Regions from separate parts of the Ancylobacter sp. WKF20 genome, predicted to be linked through region 3. Evidence: riboswitches for the same ligand, from Rfam matches in the RefSeq annotation. Region 3 holds a riboswitch; each other region holds the start of a gene.
The links. A riboswitch is a leader RNA that binds a small molecule or an ion and turns the genes downstream of it on or off. The one in region 3 is predicted to bind thiamine pyrophosphate.
Positions count from the first base shown of each region.

Region 1: another riboswitch for thiamine pyrophosphate. It lies ahead of thiD (bifunctional hydroxymethylpyrimidine kinase/phosphomethylpyrimidine kinase); the one in region 3 lies ahead of AncyloWKF20_RS00365 (ABC transporter substrate-binding protein).
Region 2: another riboswitch for thiamine pyrophosphate. It lies ahead of AncyloWKF20_RS09885 (FAD-dependent oxidoreductase); the one in region 3 lies ahead of AncyloWKF20_RS00365 (ABC transporter substrate-binding protein).

Region 1 covers NZ_CP121679.1:1,713,422-1,717,670, forward strand. Annotated here, with positions in the region: gene dgcA (N-acetyl-D-Glu racemase DgcA) at 1-170, shown strand, start outside; gene AncyloWKF20_RS07910 (MFS transporter) at 173-1,294, opposite strand; gene thiD (bifunctional hydroxymethylpyrimidine kinase/phosphomethylpyrimidine kinase) at 1,396-2,214, opposite strand; TPP riboswitch at 2,266-2,363, opposite strand; gene AncyloWKF20_RS07920 (Lrp/AsnC ligand binding domain-containing protein) at 2,519-2,755, shown strand; gene AncyloWKF20_RS07925 (DMT family transporter) at 2,767-3,693, opposite strand; gene AncyloWKF20_RS07930 (cytochrome b/b6 domain-containing protein) at 3,805-4,249, opposite strand, start outside.
Region 2 covers NZ_CP121679.1:2,111,903-2,116,151, reverse strand. Annotated here, with positions in the region: gene AncyloWKF20_RS09890 (MHYT domain-containing protein) at 1-2,043, shown strand, start outside; TPP riboswitch at 2,114-2,233, shown strand; gene AncyloWKF20_RS09885 (FAD-dependent oxidoreductase) at 2,284-3,297, shown strand; gene thiS (sulfur carrier protein ThiS) at 3,275-3,472, shown strand; gene AncyloWKF20_RS09875 (thiazole synthase) at 3,493-4,249, shown strand, end outside.
Region 3 covers NZ_CP121679.1:78,130-82,378, reverse strand. Annotated here, with positions in the region: gene AncyloWKF20_RS00375 (ABC transporter permease) at 1-384, shown strand, start outside; gene AncyloWKF20_RS00370 (winged helix-turn-helix domain-containing protein) at 441-1,622, shown strand; TPP riboswitch at 2,031-2,147, shown strand; gene AncyloWKF20_RS00365 (ABC transporter substrate-binding protein) at 2,223-3,176, shown strand; gene clcA (H(+)/Cl(-) exchange transporter ClcA) at 3,448-4,249, shown strand, end outside.

The sequences.
Region 1 (4,249 bases), 1.6 Mb from region 3:
TTGGCTGCATGGTCGCGACCTCGCTCTCCATGGCCCCGGCGCTGCTGCTGGCGGGCATGGCGGAGGTCGTCGATCTCGACGGGCCGCTCCTGCTGGCGAAAGACCGCACGCCGGCTCTCGTCTATGAGGGCAGCCGCGTCTTCCCGGCCGATCCCGCGCTCTGGGGCTGAGGTCAGCGCACGCGCAGCAGGCCCGCAATGCCGGCGCCCAGCCCCGCCAGCAGGGCGGACAACAGGAAGGCGTGCCCGCCAAAGGCCTGCCAGAGCGGGCCGGCGGCCAGCGTCGCCAGCGCCATGGCAATGGTCGTCGCCCAGGCGGCGAGCGCCTGCACGGCGGCGCCCCGCCCCTCCGGCGCGTGGCGGGCGACCATTTCCACCGTGCCGAGATAGGTGCAGCCGAAGGTCGCCGCGTGCAGCAGCTGGAGCACCGGCAGCAGCGCATCGGGCGGGTCCATCCCCATCGCGCCGAAGCGCAGCACGCCAGCGAGCCCGCCGATCAGCAGCAGCTTTTCCGGTCCGAGGCGCTGCGTCACCCGCGTACCGACATGGAACAGCGCGACTTCGGCGATGACGCCGATCGACCACATCAGCCCCACCGCGGAATCGCTGAGCCCCGCCGCCCGCCAGTTGATCGAGGCGAAGGCGTAGAGCGTCGCGTGCGAGGCCTGCACCAGCGCCGCCGCGCCGATGGCGAGGCCCAGCGCCAGCGAGATCCGGGGAAAGCCCGCGCGCACTGTCCGTTCCGGCAGCTTCATCTCCTCCAGCGTCAGCGCCGCCAGCGCGGCGACGAGACTGCCGGCGACGATGAGCCAGACGGTCGCGTCCTTTGGCAGATGCGGCAGCAGGAAGCCCCCGGCGAAATTGCCAGCGATGAAGGCGAGCGAGCCCCAGAGCCGCACGCGGCCATAATCGATCAGCCCCTCCGCCCGCCGCGCCACCGCATAGGCGTCGAGCACCGGCAGGCTCGGCTGCCAGAAGGAGGCGGCGATGGCGAGGGCGACCAGCATCAGCCCGGTGCCGGGCGCCAGCGCCACCGCGCAGAAGGCGAGCGCGGTCATCAGCCCATAGACCACCAGCGTCGCGCGCGGGCGCCCGCTGCGGTCCGCCACCAGCCCGCCGAGCGGCATGGTGAAGAGGCGGATGCCGAAGGGCACGGCGAGCGTCAGCGCGATCAGCCCGGCATCGAAGCCCCGCCCCTGCAACCAGATCGGGAAGAAGGGGATGTAGACGCCGATGCCGAAGAACAGCCCGGCATAGGCGACGGGAATGGCGATGCGGGGGGCGAGGACAAGCACGCGCGGGGACTCGGGGGAGAGGCGATGCCGCCTCGATAGCAGCCCGGCCCGACGGTGACGAGGTCTGCCTTACGAGCCCGGCCCGCCCCTCACCCTCTCACTCACCACCAGGCGTGGAAATGATGCACCGGCCCGTGGCCCTCGCCGATGGTGAGATCATCCGCCCGGCCGATGGCGGCGGTGAGATACGCCTTCGCCCCTTCCACCGCCTCGCGCAGCGAATGGCCCTTGGCCAGATGCGCGGTGATGGCGGAGGAGAGCGTGCAGCCCGTGCCATGGGTGTTGCGGGTGGCGACGCGCGGCGCCGCCAGTTCCACGAACCCATCCGCATCGAGCAGCACGTCGACGCTCTCCGGCCCCTCGCCATGGCCGCCCTTGATGAGCACGGCGCGCGGGCCCATCGCCAGCAGCGTCTGCGCCTGCGCCCGCACTTCGCTGAGCAGCGTCGCCACCGGCGCGTCGAGCAGCGCGGCGGCTTCCGGCAGGTTCGGGGTGATCAGCAGCGCGCGCGGCAGCAGCACGCGGCGCAGGCTCTCGATCGCCTCCGGCACCAGCAGCCGGTCGCCCGAGGCGGCGATCATCACCGGATCGAGCACCACCATCTCCTGCCCGTGCCGCTCCAACCCCGCCGCCACCGCCTCGATCACCTCGGGGCGCGACAACATGCCGATCTTCACCGCGTTCACCGCGAGATCGGAGAACACCGCGTCGATCTGCGCGGCAAGAAAATCCGGCGGCACGTCATGAATGGCGGTGACGCCGCGCGTGTTCTGCGCGGTCAGCGCGGTGATGACCGAGGCGCCATAGACGCCGAGCGCGGAAAACGTCTTGAGATCGGCCTGGATTCCCGCGCCGCCGCCGGAATCGGAGCCGGCAATGGTCACGGCGATGGCGGTGGTGGGCGCTGCTGCTGGCGTCATTCTCGCGCTTCCTTTGCCGGGCGACGAAACGCGCCGCGCGCCCCGCTGGCGGAGCGCGCGCGACCCGTTTCCTCCGCCGGCATGACCCGGATCAGGTTCGTGGGTTGGCTCGTCGCCTCTCAGCCCTTCGGGCACCCCAACGGTTCTTGTCGTGTCCGGCAGATAGGCGATGGCGCGGGCGGGTGCAAGCGGGATGCAAGCGGGATGCAAGCGGGGGATGCACGCGGGACACCATCGAGCGGGGTTGCGCGCCCGCCGGGCTTCTGGTCCTGTGCGGCATCGACTGAACCGCCGGAAAGCCGCCATGGTCCCCTTCTTCGTGCAGATCAAATGCCAGCTCGGGCGCTCCTATGAGGTCGCCAACGCCCTCGCCGATGCCGAGATCGCCTCCGAGATCTATTCCACCGCCGGGGAGTTCGACCTGCTGGTGAAGTTCTACGTCGCCGAGGGCACCGATATCGGCCATTTCGTGAACGAGAAGGTGCAGAAGATTCCCGGCATCCAGGACACCCGCACCCTCATCACCTTCAAGGCGTTCTGAGCCGCGGCGGCTTACGGCGCGGGCCCCGCCGGGGGCGTCGCCGCCGCGTCCTCCTTCGCCCGGTCGATGCCGAGCTGGCGCTCGCGCCAGATGACGAACAGACCGGCGCCGATGACGATGGTGCCGCCCGCCAGCACCATGAGCGGGGGCACCTCGGCGAACAGGATGAAGCCGAGCAGCAGCGACCACAGCATCGCCGAATAGCTGAACGGCGCCACCACCGAGGCCGGCGCGTAGCGATAGCTCTCGGTGAGCAGGATCTGCCCGACCCCGCCGACCAGCCCGGTGCTGACCAGGAGCGCCGCCTCGCCCGGCGTCGGCACCACCCAGCCCCAGGCGGACGTCGCGAGCCCCGCCACCGCCGCCAGCGCCTGGAAATAGAACACGATGGCCGGCGTGGTCTCGGTCTGCGTCAGCCGCCGCACCTGGATCATCGCCCCGGCGGTGAAGCCGGCGGCGATCAGCGCGAGCAGCGCGCCGAGCTTGTGGCCCGGCGAGTCGTAATCGCCCGCCATATGCGGCCAGAGCATGATGACCACGCCCACCAGCCCGACCATCACCGCCGCCCAGCGATAGGCCTGCACCCGCTCACGCAGGAAGATCGCCGCGAAGATCACCGTGAGCAACGGCGCGGTGAAGCCGATGGCGGTGGCGTCGGCGAGCGGAATCAGCGCCAGCGCGGCAAAGCCCAGCGACATCGAGCCGACGCCCACCGTACCGCGCACGATATGGCCGAGCGGGTGGGCCGTGCGGATGGCGGCGCCGATCTCACGGCGCCAGGCGAGCAGGATCAACAGCGGAATGAGCGCGAAGAACGAGCGCGCGAACACCACCTCGCCGGTCGGCACATGGGCCGAGACGATGCGCACGAGAGCGGACATGATGGTGAAGAGGAAGGTCGCGCCGATCTGCAGCGCGATCCCCTTGAGCGCGTTCATGGCGCGCTTGGAGCACGAGTCCGCCGGAGCCCGCAAGCCGGGCCGAGCGAGCGGCGCGACGACTTTTGCGTGAAGGCCGCCCCGGCTCGCGCGCCGGGGCGGACGGTCGCCTTAAGGGAAGGGATTCCCGCCCGCCAGCGCGATACCGCCAAACACGATGCCCGCCGCCAGCACGAGGCAAGCGAGCGCGGCGAGCACCGAGCCCGGCGTCGCCGGCGCGCGGTCGACGAAGCCCGCCGCCGGCTTGCGGCCGGTGACCATGGCGCGGATCAGATTATCCCGCCCGACCAGCGAATAGGCGATGTTGGCAACCACATGCAGGCCAATGAGCCCCAGCAGGAACGGGTAAATCTGCTGATGCAGGGCGGAGGCCCGCGCCATCGTTTCATCGCTCACCACCGGCGTCATCGGGCCATAGACGATGATGTCGTCGGTGGTGAACAGCCCGGTGAGCGCCTGCGCGCCCACAAGGCCGATCAGCCCGAGAATGACCAGCGCGCCGACCGGGTTGTGGCCGAGATAATGCGGCGGATGCCCGCGCAGCAGCCCCCGTACA
Region 2 (4,249 bases), 2.0 Mb from region 3:
GCACTGATCGCCGCCAGCCAGCCCGGCATCCCCATCGCACGCCTCGTCCTGGCCGGCATGTTCATGGGCCTCGCCATTGTCGGCATGCACTACACCGGCATGGCGGCGATGCGCATGACCGGCGCCATCGCCAATGACTTCCTCTATGCCGGCGCCGCGGTGATCGTAGCCGTGTCCGCCTCGACGGCCGCGCTATGGCTGGCGTTCCGCCATCACAGCCTTGTCGAGCGGGTGGCTGGCGCGGTCGCGCTGGGGCTCGGCATCGCCGGGATGCACTATGTCGCCATGGCCGGCGTGAGCTTCCTGCCCGGCGAGGGCCATATCGTCGCCGTGCGTGGCGGCGCCTTCGACAATGCCCATCTGGTCATCGCCGTCGCGGCCGCAAGCTTCACCATATGCGCCGCCGCCCTGCTCGCCGCGATCTATGACCGGCGCTTCACCCTGCTGGCGCAGCGCGAGACCGCGATGTGGCGCGAGGGGGAGGAGCGCTATCGCAACCTGTACCGTCGCACCCCGCTGCCGCTGCATTCGCTGGGGGCCGATGGGCGCATCGAGCAGGTGAGCGACCGCTGGCTCGACCTTCTCGGCTATGCGCGCGAGGAAGTGGTCGGCCGGCCGCTGACCGATTTCATGACGCCGGAATCGGCGCGGCAACGCAATGAGGAACACTGGCCGCGCCTGCTCGGCACCGGCGAACTCCTCGAGGCCGAGTACCAGTTCCTGAGCAAGGACGGCCGGCGTCTCGACTGCGTGCTCTCGGCGGTGGCCGAGCGCGATGCGCAGGGCACGCTCGTCAAGACGCTGTGCGGCCTCATCGACATTACCGACCGCCGCCAGGCCGAAGAGGCGCTGCGTCAGGCGCAGAAGCTTGAGGCCGTGGGCCAGCTCACCGGCGGAATCGCGCATGATTTCAACAATCTGCTGGCGGTCATCATGGGCAATCTCGAACTGGTGCGTAAGCGCGCGCCGGACGAGCCGCGCCTGCAGACGCTGATCGACAACACGTTGCAGGCCGCCCAGCGCGGCGCCGCGCTCACCCAGCGCATGCTCGCCTTCGCCCGCCGGCAGGATCTGAAGCCCGAACCGGTCGATGTGCCGGAACTCGTGCTCGGCATGGCCGATCTGCTGCGTCGCTCCATCGGGCCGAGCGTGCGGATCGAGACACGCTTTCCGCTCGGCCTTCCCAAGGCGCGGGTGGACGCCAACCAGCTGGAACTCGCTTTGCTCAATCTCGCGGTGAATGCCCGCGACGCCATGCCCGATGGTGGCACCATCGTCATCAGCGCGCATGAGGCGCAGGTGGCTGTCGACGAGGAGGGCGATGCCGGTAACGGCTTGAAGCCTGGGCGTTATTTCTGCCTGTCGCTGTCCGATACCGGCTCCGGCATGGATGAGGCGACGCTCGCCCATGCTGCCGAGCCGTTCTTCACCACCAAGGGTGTCGGCAAGGGCACGGGCCTCGGCCTTGCCATGGTGCATGGCCTCGCCGCGCAATCGGGCGGCAAGCTGGCGCTGACGAGCCGGCTGGGGGAGGGCACGACGGCGACCATCCACTTGCCGATTGTCGAGCCTGTGGCGGTGGCTTCGCAGGCGCCCGCCGCGCCGCCCGAAGCCGTGCCGCCCCTGCCGTCGCCGGTGGAGCCGGAGCCGGGCGCGGTGCGGGTGCTGGTGGTTGATGATGACCCGCTGGTGCTGTCCGCCACGGCGGCGATGCTGGAGGATCTCGATTTTGCCGTCACCGAGGCTTCGTCTGGCGCGGAAGCGTTGAAAACACTGGAAAGTGGCGCCGCGATCGACGTCGTGCTGACCGATCAGGCGATGCCCGGCATGACCGGTATCCAGCTCGCCGCGATCATCCTGGAGCGCTGGCCGAGCCTGCCGGTGATCCTCGGCACCGGCTATGCCGAGCTCCCGGCGGAGGCGCGGCCGGACATGGTGCGACTCGGCAAGCCGTTCAGCCGCGACATGCTGCAGCGGGCCATTCTCGGCGCGACGCGGCCAAGGGCCGACAATGTCGTGACTTTTCCGCCCCGCAGCGCCTGAGGCCCCACGCGCGCCGCTTGCATATTGTCGACGACACGACGGTGACAAAGGGGCCTTGCGTGATTATATCAGTGCCGTCCGGGGGAGCCCCGTCAGGGGGCTGAGAGGCCATCATCGCGCGGACGCGGCATGGCGACCCTTTGAACCTGATCCAGTTGAGACTGGCGGAGGGAGGCCTACATGTCTGCCAAGAGCGAAAATTCCATCGGTTCCGCAACGACTTACCCGGCGCCCAACGCGATGCGCGTGCGCGTCATCGGCGGCGGTGTCGCCGGGCTGACCAGCGCCCATGCCTTTGCTAAGCGCGGGGCGCAAGTCATTCTGGTGGAACGCAAATCCGCCACCGGGCAAGGCTGTTCCTGGTATGCGGGCGGGATGCTGGCGCCGTGGTGCGAGCGCGAGAGCGCCGAGCCGATCATCGCCGAGCTCGGCTTCGAATCGCTCGCCTATTGGCGCGAGGCGGTGCCGGACGTGCCGAACGAGGGCAGCCTCGTCCTCGCCCAGCCGCGCGATCTACCTGATCTCAAACGCTTTTCCCGCCGCACTGAGGGCTTCGAGTGGGTGGATGGGGCCGCTATCGCAGCGCTGGAGCCGGACCTAGAGGGGCGTTTCGACCAGGGGCTGTTCTTCCCCACCGAGGCGCATCTGGAGCCGCGCAAGGCGCTGGCGGCGCTCACCGAGCGGCTGGTGAACGAGTATAATGTCACGATCCGCTACGAGGCCGATGGGTTCGATGAGGCGGACGATCAGGCCGATCAGGCCGATGTGATCATGGATTGCCGGGGCCTCGGCGCGCGCGACCAGCTCGCCGACCTGCGCGGGGTGAAGGGCGAGATGCTCGTCCTCTATTCCACCGAGATCTCGCTCAAGCGTCCGGTGCGGATGCTGCACCCGCGCATCCCCGTCTATATCGTGCCGCGCGGCGACGGGCATTTCATGATCGGGGCGACCTCGATCGAGAATGACGAGCGCGGGCGCGTCACCGGCCGGTCCATGCTGGAGCTGCTCGGCGCCGTCTATGCGCTGCACCCGGCCTTTGGCGAGGCGGAGATCGTCGAGATCGGCGCGGATGTGCGCCCGGCCTTCCCCGACAACATTCCGCGCCTGCGCCGGCGCGGCAACACGATCTATCTCAACGGGCTCTACCGTCATGGCTTCCTCGCCGCCCCCGCTCTCGCGCGGCGCGCGGCGGATCTGGCGTTTGACGGAACCCGTTGCCCGGAGGTGATGGATGAAGATCATCGTGAATGGTGAGCCGGCGCAGACCGGTGCGGGCACGCTGGCCGATCTCCTCGTCGAGCTCGACCTCGCCGACGCCATGGTCGCGACGGCGGTGAACGGCGCCATGGTGCGCAAGGCAAAGCGCGGCGAGACCGCGATCAGCGACGGCGACCGGGTGGAAATCCTCGCGCCGATGCAGGGAGGCTGAGGGAGCCTGACATGGACGCCATGACCACGAATACCCTCACGGGCACGCTGGCCGACCCCGTGGAGTTCTACGGCACGCCCGTCGCCTCGCGCCTGCTGCTCGGCACCGCGCAGTACCCGTCGCCGGCGATCCTTGCCGAGGCGATCCGCGCCTCGAAAGCCGAGATCGTCACCGTCTCGCTGCGCCGCGAATCCGGGGCGGCCAAGGCCGGGCAGAGCTTCTGGCAGCTCATCCGCGACCTCGGCGTGAAGGTGCTGCCCAACACCGCCGGCTGCAAGACGGTGAAGGAAGCCGTCACCACCGCGCAGATGGCGCGCGACCTGTTCGATACGCCCTGGGTGAAGCTCGAGGTGATCGGCGAGGACGACACGCTCCAGCCGGACGTGTTCGGCCTCGTCGAGGCCGCCCGCATTCTCTCGCGCGAGGGGTTCCAGGTGTTCCCCTACACGACGGAAGACCTTGTCGTGGCGGAGAAGCTGATCTCCGCCGGCTGCGAGGTGCTGATGCCCTGGGGCGCGCCGATCGGCTCCGGCCGGGGGCTGAACAACCCCTATGGCCTGCGCTCCATGCGCGCGCATTTCCCCGGCATTCCGCTGGTGGTCGATGCCGGCGTTGGCGTGCCCTCCCATGCGGCGCTGGCGATGGAGCTCGGCTATGACGCGGTGCTGCTGAATACGGCGGTGGCCAAGGCCGGCGATCCCGTGCGCATGGCCCGCGCCTTCGCCCGCGCCATCGAGGCCGGCCGCGAGGGCCTGCTGGCCGACCCGATGGAGGTGC
Region 3 (4,249 bases):
CTCATCATCTTCTTCCCCGTCGCCTCGGCCTTTCATGACGGGCTCGCGCGCACCGAGCAGGGGCTGCTCGATCTCGCCCGGCTCGGCGGGGCCGGCACCTTCACGACGCTACGCTTCATCCGCATTCCCGCCGCCTTGCCCCAGCTCGCCTCGGGCCTCAGGGTCGCCACCGCCGTCGCGCCGATCGGCGCGGTGGTCGGCGAATGGGTCGGCGCCTCGGCCGGGCTCGGCTATCTCATGCTGTACTCCAACGCGCGGATGCAGACCGACATGGTGTTCGCCGCCCTCGCCATCCTCCTCGCGGTGGCGCTGATCCTGTTCGCGCTGGTCGACCGGGCGCTGACCCGCCTGCTGCCCTGGGCGCCGGAGACCGCGGCTCCCTGACCCATCCAGCATGCCGATCCGCTTGGAACGAAGCGAGAACTTCGGCAGGATGAGCCATGACGATTCGCCTCGCCAATGCCGATGCCCGCCGCGTCTTCCTCGCCATGCAGGGGCTGAGCGAACGCGCGCCGGCGGGCAAGGCGGCCTTGCTCGCGCTCATCACCCGGCTCGGCTTCGTGCAGGTGGACAGCATCGCCACGGTCGAGCGGGCGCATCACCACATCCTGTTCAGCCGCGCCCCCGCCTACCGGCGCGAGCATCTCACCGCGCTCCTGGAAAAGGACGGCGCGCTGTTCGAGCACTGGACGCATGACGCGGCGATCATCCCGACCGCCTTCTTCCCCTATTGGAAGCACCGCTTCGCGCAGGAACGCGCCAGCCTCGCGGAGCGCTGGCGCAGCTGGCACGAGAACGGCTTCGAGGGCTATTTTGAGCATGTGCTGGCGCGCGTGCGCCAGGAGGGCCGGCTGATGGCCCGGCATTTCGAGGCCGAGAAGCGCCCGCCCGGCGGCTGGTGGAACTGGCACCCGGAAAAGACCGCGCTTGAGTATCACTGGCGCACCGGCGCGCTCGCCATTGCCGGGCGCGAGGGCTTCCAGAAGGTCTATGACCTCACCGAGCGCGTGATCCCCGCCCATCACCGCGCCGCGGAGGTGGAGGCGAGCGCCTTCATCGACTGGGCCTGCACCTCGGCGCTGGAGCGGCTGGGCTTTGCCACCCATGGCGAGATCGCCGCCTTCTGGGATCTGGTCTCGCCGGAACAGGCGAAAGCCTGGGTGGAGGCGAACCGCGACCGACTGGAACCCGTGCTCATCACCTGCGCGGATGGGCGCGAGCGGGCGAGCCACGCCTTTGCCGGCGCCGGCGCGGCTTTCGCGGCGCTGCCCTCCCCACCGTCGCGGCTGCGCGTGCTCAGCCCGTTTGATCCGGCGCTGCGCGACCGCAACCGGGCGGAGCGGCTGTTCGGCTTTTCCTACCGCATCGAGGTCTTCGTGCCGGCGCCCAAGCGCCTCTATGGCTACTATGTCTTCCCGCTGCTGGAAGGCGACCGGCTGATCGGGCGCATCGACATGAAGGCCGACCGCAAGGCCGGCACGCTCGACGTGCGCCGCCTCTGGCTGGAGCCGGGTGTGCGCGCCTCCAAGGGCCGGCTCGACGCGCTCGACGCGGAACTCACCCGCCTCGGCACCTTCGCCGGCGTGGAACGCACCGTCTATGCCGAGGGCTGGCTGGCGTAAGGGCGCCGCCCTTCCCGGCACGAGAGAGACCCGGCCGTCGCAGAATGCCGTCATGCCCGGCCTTGGGCCGGGCATCCACGACTTTCTTCTCGACCGACGTGCCCAAGTCGTGGATGGCCGGGCCAAGCCCGGCCATGACGTGGTTATGGCGGAGACGTTGCAGGCACGACGCGGACGACGCGCGCTCTCCGTTCCCCGGACACGTTGCGCGCAGCGCAACGATGATCCGGGGCCCAGCGCGAGACCCCGCCGCAGGCGGCCATGTCTCTCGCCCGCGAAGAAGACCACGGACGAAGACTCTCCCCCTGGATCCCGGCGCGCCTTCCGCTGGCGCTCCAGGCGTCCGGGACACGGGCGCACACGCTTCTTAGCCCCCACTTCCCCTGGCATGCCAGCTCTGCTAGCGTGACCGCGTCCGAGGGGTGTCCCGCGGCCCGAACGGGCCAAGGGGCTGAGATGGCAACCGCCAGACCCTTTGAACCTGATCCGGGTCATGCCGGCGAAGGGACGGAACGACGGCGGGGCCCTGTCGGCACAGACAACCCGCGCCGGATTCCCCCGACAGCTCATGCGCCGGATCTCCAACACGCGAGGAGATCCATGTTCAAAAAAATCGCCGCCGCCGCGCTCGCGCTGGCACTCACCGCCGCCCCCTTCGCCAGCGCCCCCGCACGCGCCGCGGACAAGCTCACCGTCCTGCTCGACTGGTATGTGAACCCCGACCACGCGCCGCTGATCATCGCGCAGGAGAAGGGCTACTTCAAAGCGCACGACCTCGATGTCGACCTGATCCCGCCCTCCGACCCCTCCGCCCCGCCGCGCCTCGTCGCCGCCGGGCAGGCGGATGTCGCGGTGAGCTACCAGCCGAACATCTATCTGTCGGTGAAGGAAGGGCTGCCGCTCATCCGCTTCGGCACGCTCGTCTCCACCCCGCTCACCGCGCTGGTGGCGCTGAAGGACGGGCCGATCAAGTCCATCGCCGATCTCAAGGGGAAGACCGTTGGCTATTCGGTGGCGGGCCTTGAGGACGCGCTGCTCGGCACCATGCTGGCGAGCGCCGGGCTGAAGCCGGACGACGTCACCATGATCAACGTCAATTTCGCCTTGTCCCCGGCGCTGGTCGCCGGCAAGGTGGACGCGGTGATCGGCGCCTACCGCAATTTCGAGCTCACCCAGATCAAGCTCGAGGGCAAGGAGGGCATCGCCTTCTTCCCCGAGGAGCACGGCGTGCCGGTGTTCGACGAGCTGATCTATCTCGCCCACAAGGACAAGGTCGGCGATCCCCGCCTCAAGCGTTTTCTCGCGGCGGTCGAGGAGGCGACGATCTACATCCTCAACCACCCGCAGGAGGCATGGGGCGTGTTCGTCAAGGCCAACCCCAAGCTCGACGACGAGCTGAACCGCACCGCCTGGACCGACACGCTGCGCCGTTTCGCCCATGCGCCGGCCGCGCTGGACGAGGGCCGCTATGCGCGCTTCGGGGAGTTCATGAAGAGCCACAAGCTGATCGACACGGTGGAGCCGGTCTCCACCTACGCCACCGCGATCAAGTAGGCCGCTCGACCAGCCTCAGCCCGTGTCCCGGACGCCTGCAGCGCCAGCGGAAGGCGAGCCGGGACCCAGCGGGAGAGTCGTTGGCCGAAGAGTCTTCCCTGGCCCCCGGATCATCGCCGCGCTTCGCGCAGCTCGTCCGGGGAACGGGGGCGCGGCCCTTCATGCCGTCATCCCGGACGGCCAAAGGCCGATCCGGGATCGCCCCCCGGCACGGGGATGACGATACCGCCCGGCAATGCTAACCCCAACGGGGTGCGCAGGATGGGGCGGGATGATGGGCAACGGCTTCTATTATGGCGTGGCGGTTCTGGTCGGGGCGGTGGTCGGCGTCATCGGCGCCGCCTTCCATCTCAGCGTGGAATGGCTGAGCGCCGCCTGGCCGGCCTGGCTGTCCGGCAGCGTCGGGCTCAGCGGCGCGCCGCTTTATCTGGCGGGCGCCGCCATCGGCGCCAGCATGGCGGTGGCGGCGCTGTTCCTCGTGCGCCGTTTCGCGCCGGAAGCCGGCGGCTCCGGCGTGCCGGAAATCGAGGGCGCGATGGAGGGGCTGCGCGAGGTGCGCTGGCATCGCGTGCTGCCGGTGAAGTTCTTCGGCGGCCTGCTGGCGCTCTCCTCGGGCATGGTGCTCGGGCGCGAGGGGCCGACCATCCATATGGGCGCCTCGGTCGCCAAGGCCGCCGCCGACCTCACCAAAATGGTGGCGCAGGACATGCGCGGCCTGCTCGCCGCCGGTGGCGCGGCGGGCCTTGCCGCCGCCTTCAATGCCCCGCTCGCCGCCGTGCTCTTCGTCATCGAGGAAACCCGCCGGCAATTTCCCTACAGCGCCCGCACCTATATCGGCGTCGTGCTGGCCTCGCTCACCGGCGCGGTCGTCACCCAGATGTTCACCGGCGACATCCCCTATATGCGCCTTGCGGTGGATACGCTGCCGCTCGCCGTGCTGCCGGCCTTCGCCGGGCTGGGGCTGATCCTCGGCGGCGTCGGCACGGTGTTCAACCGCACGCTCATCGGTTCGCTCGACCGGGTGCGCGACCTCGGCCAGCGCAGCTCCTTCTATCTGTTCCCCCTCGTGGTCG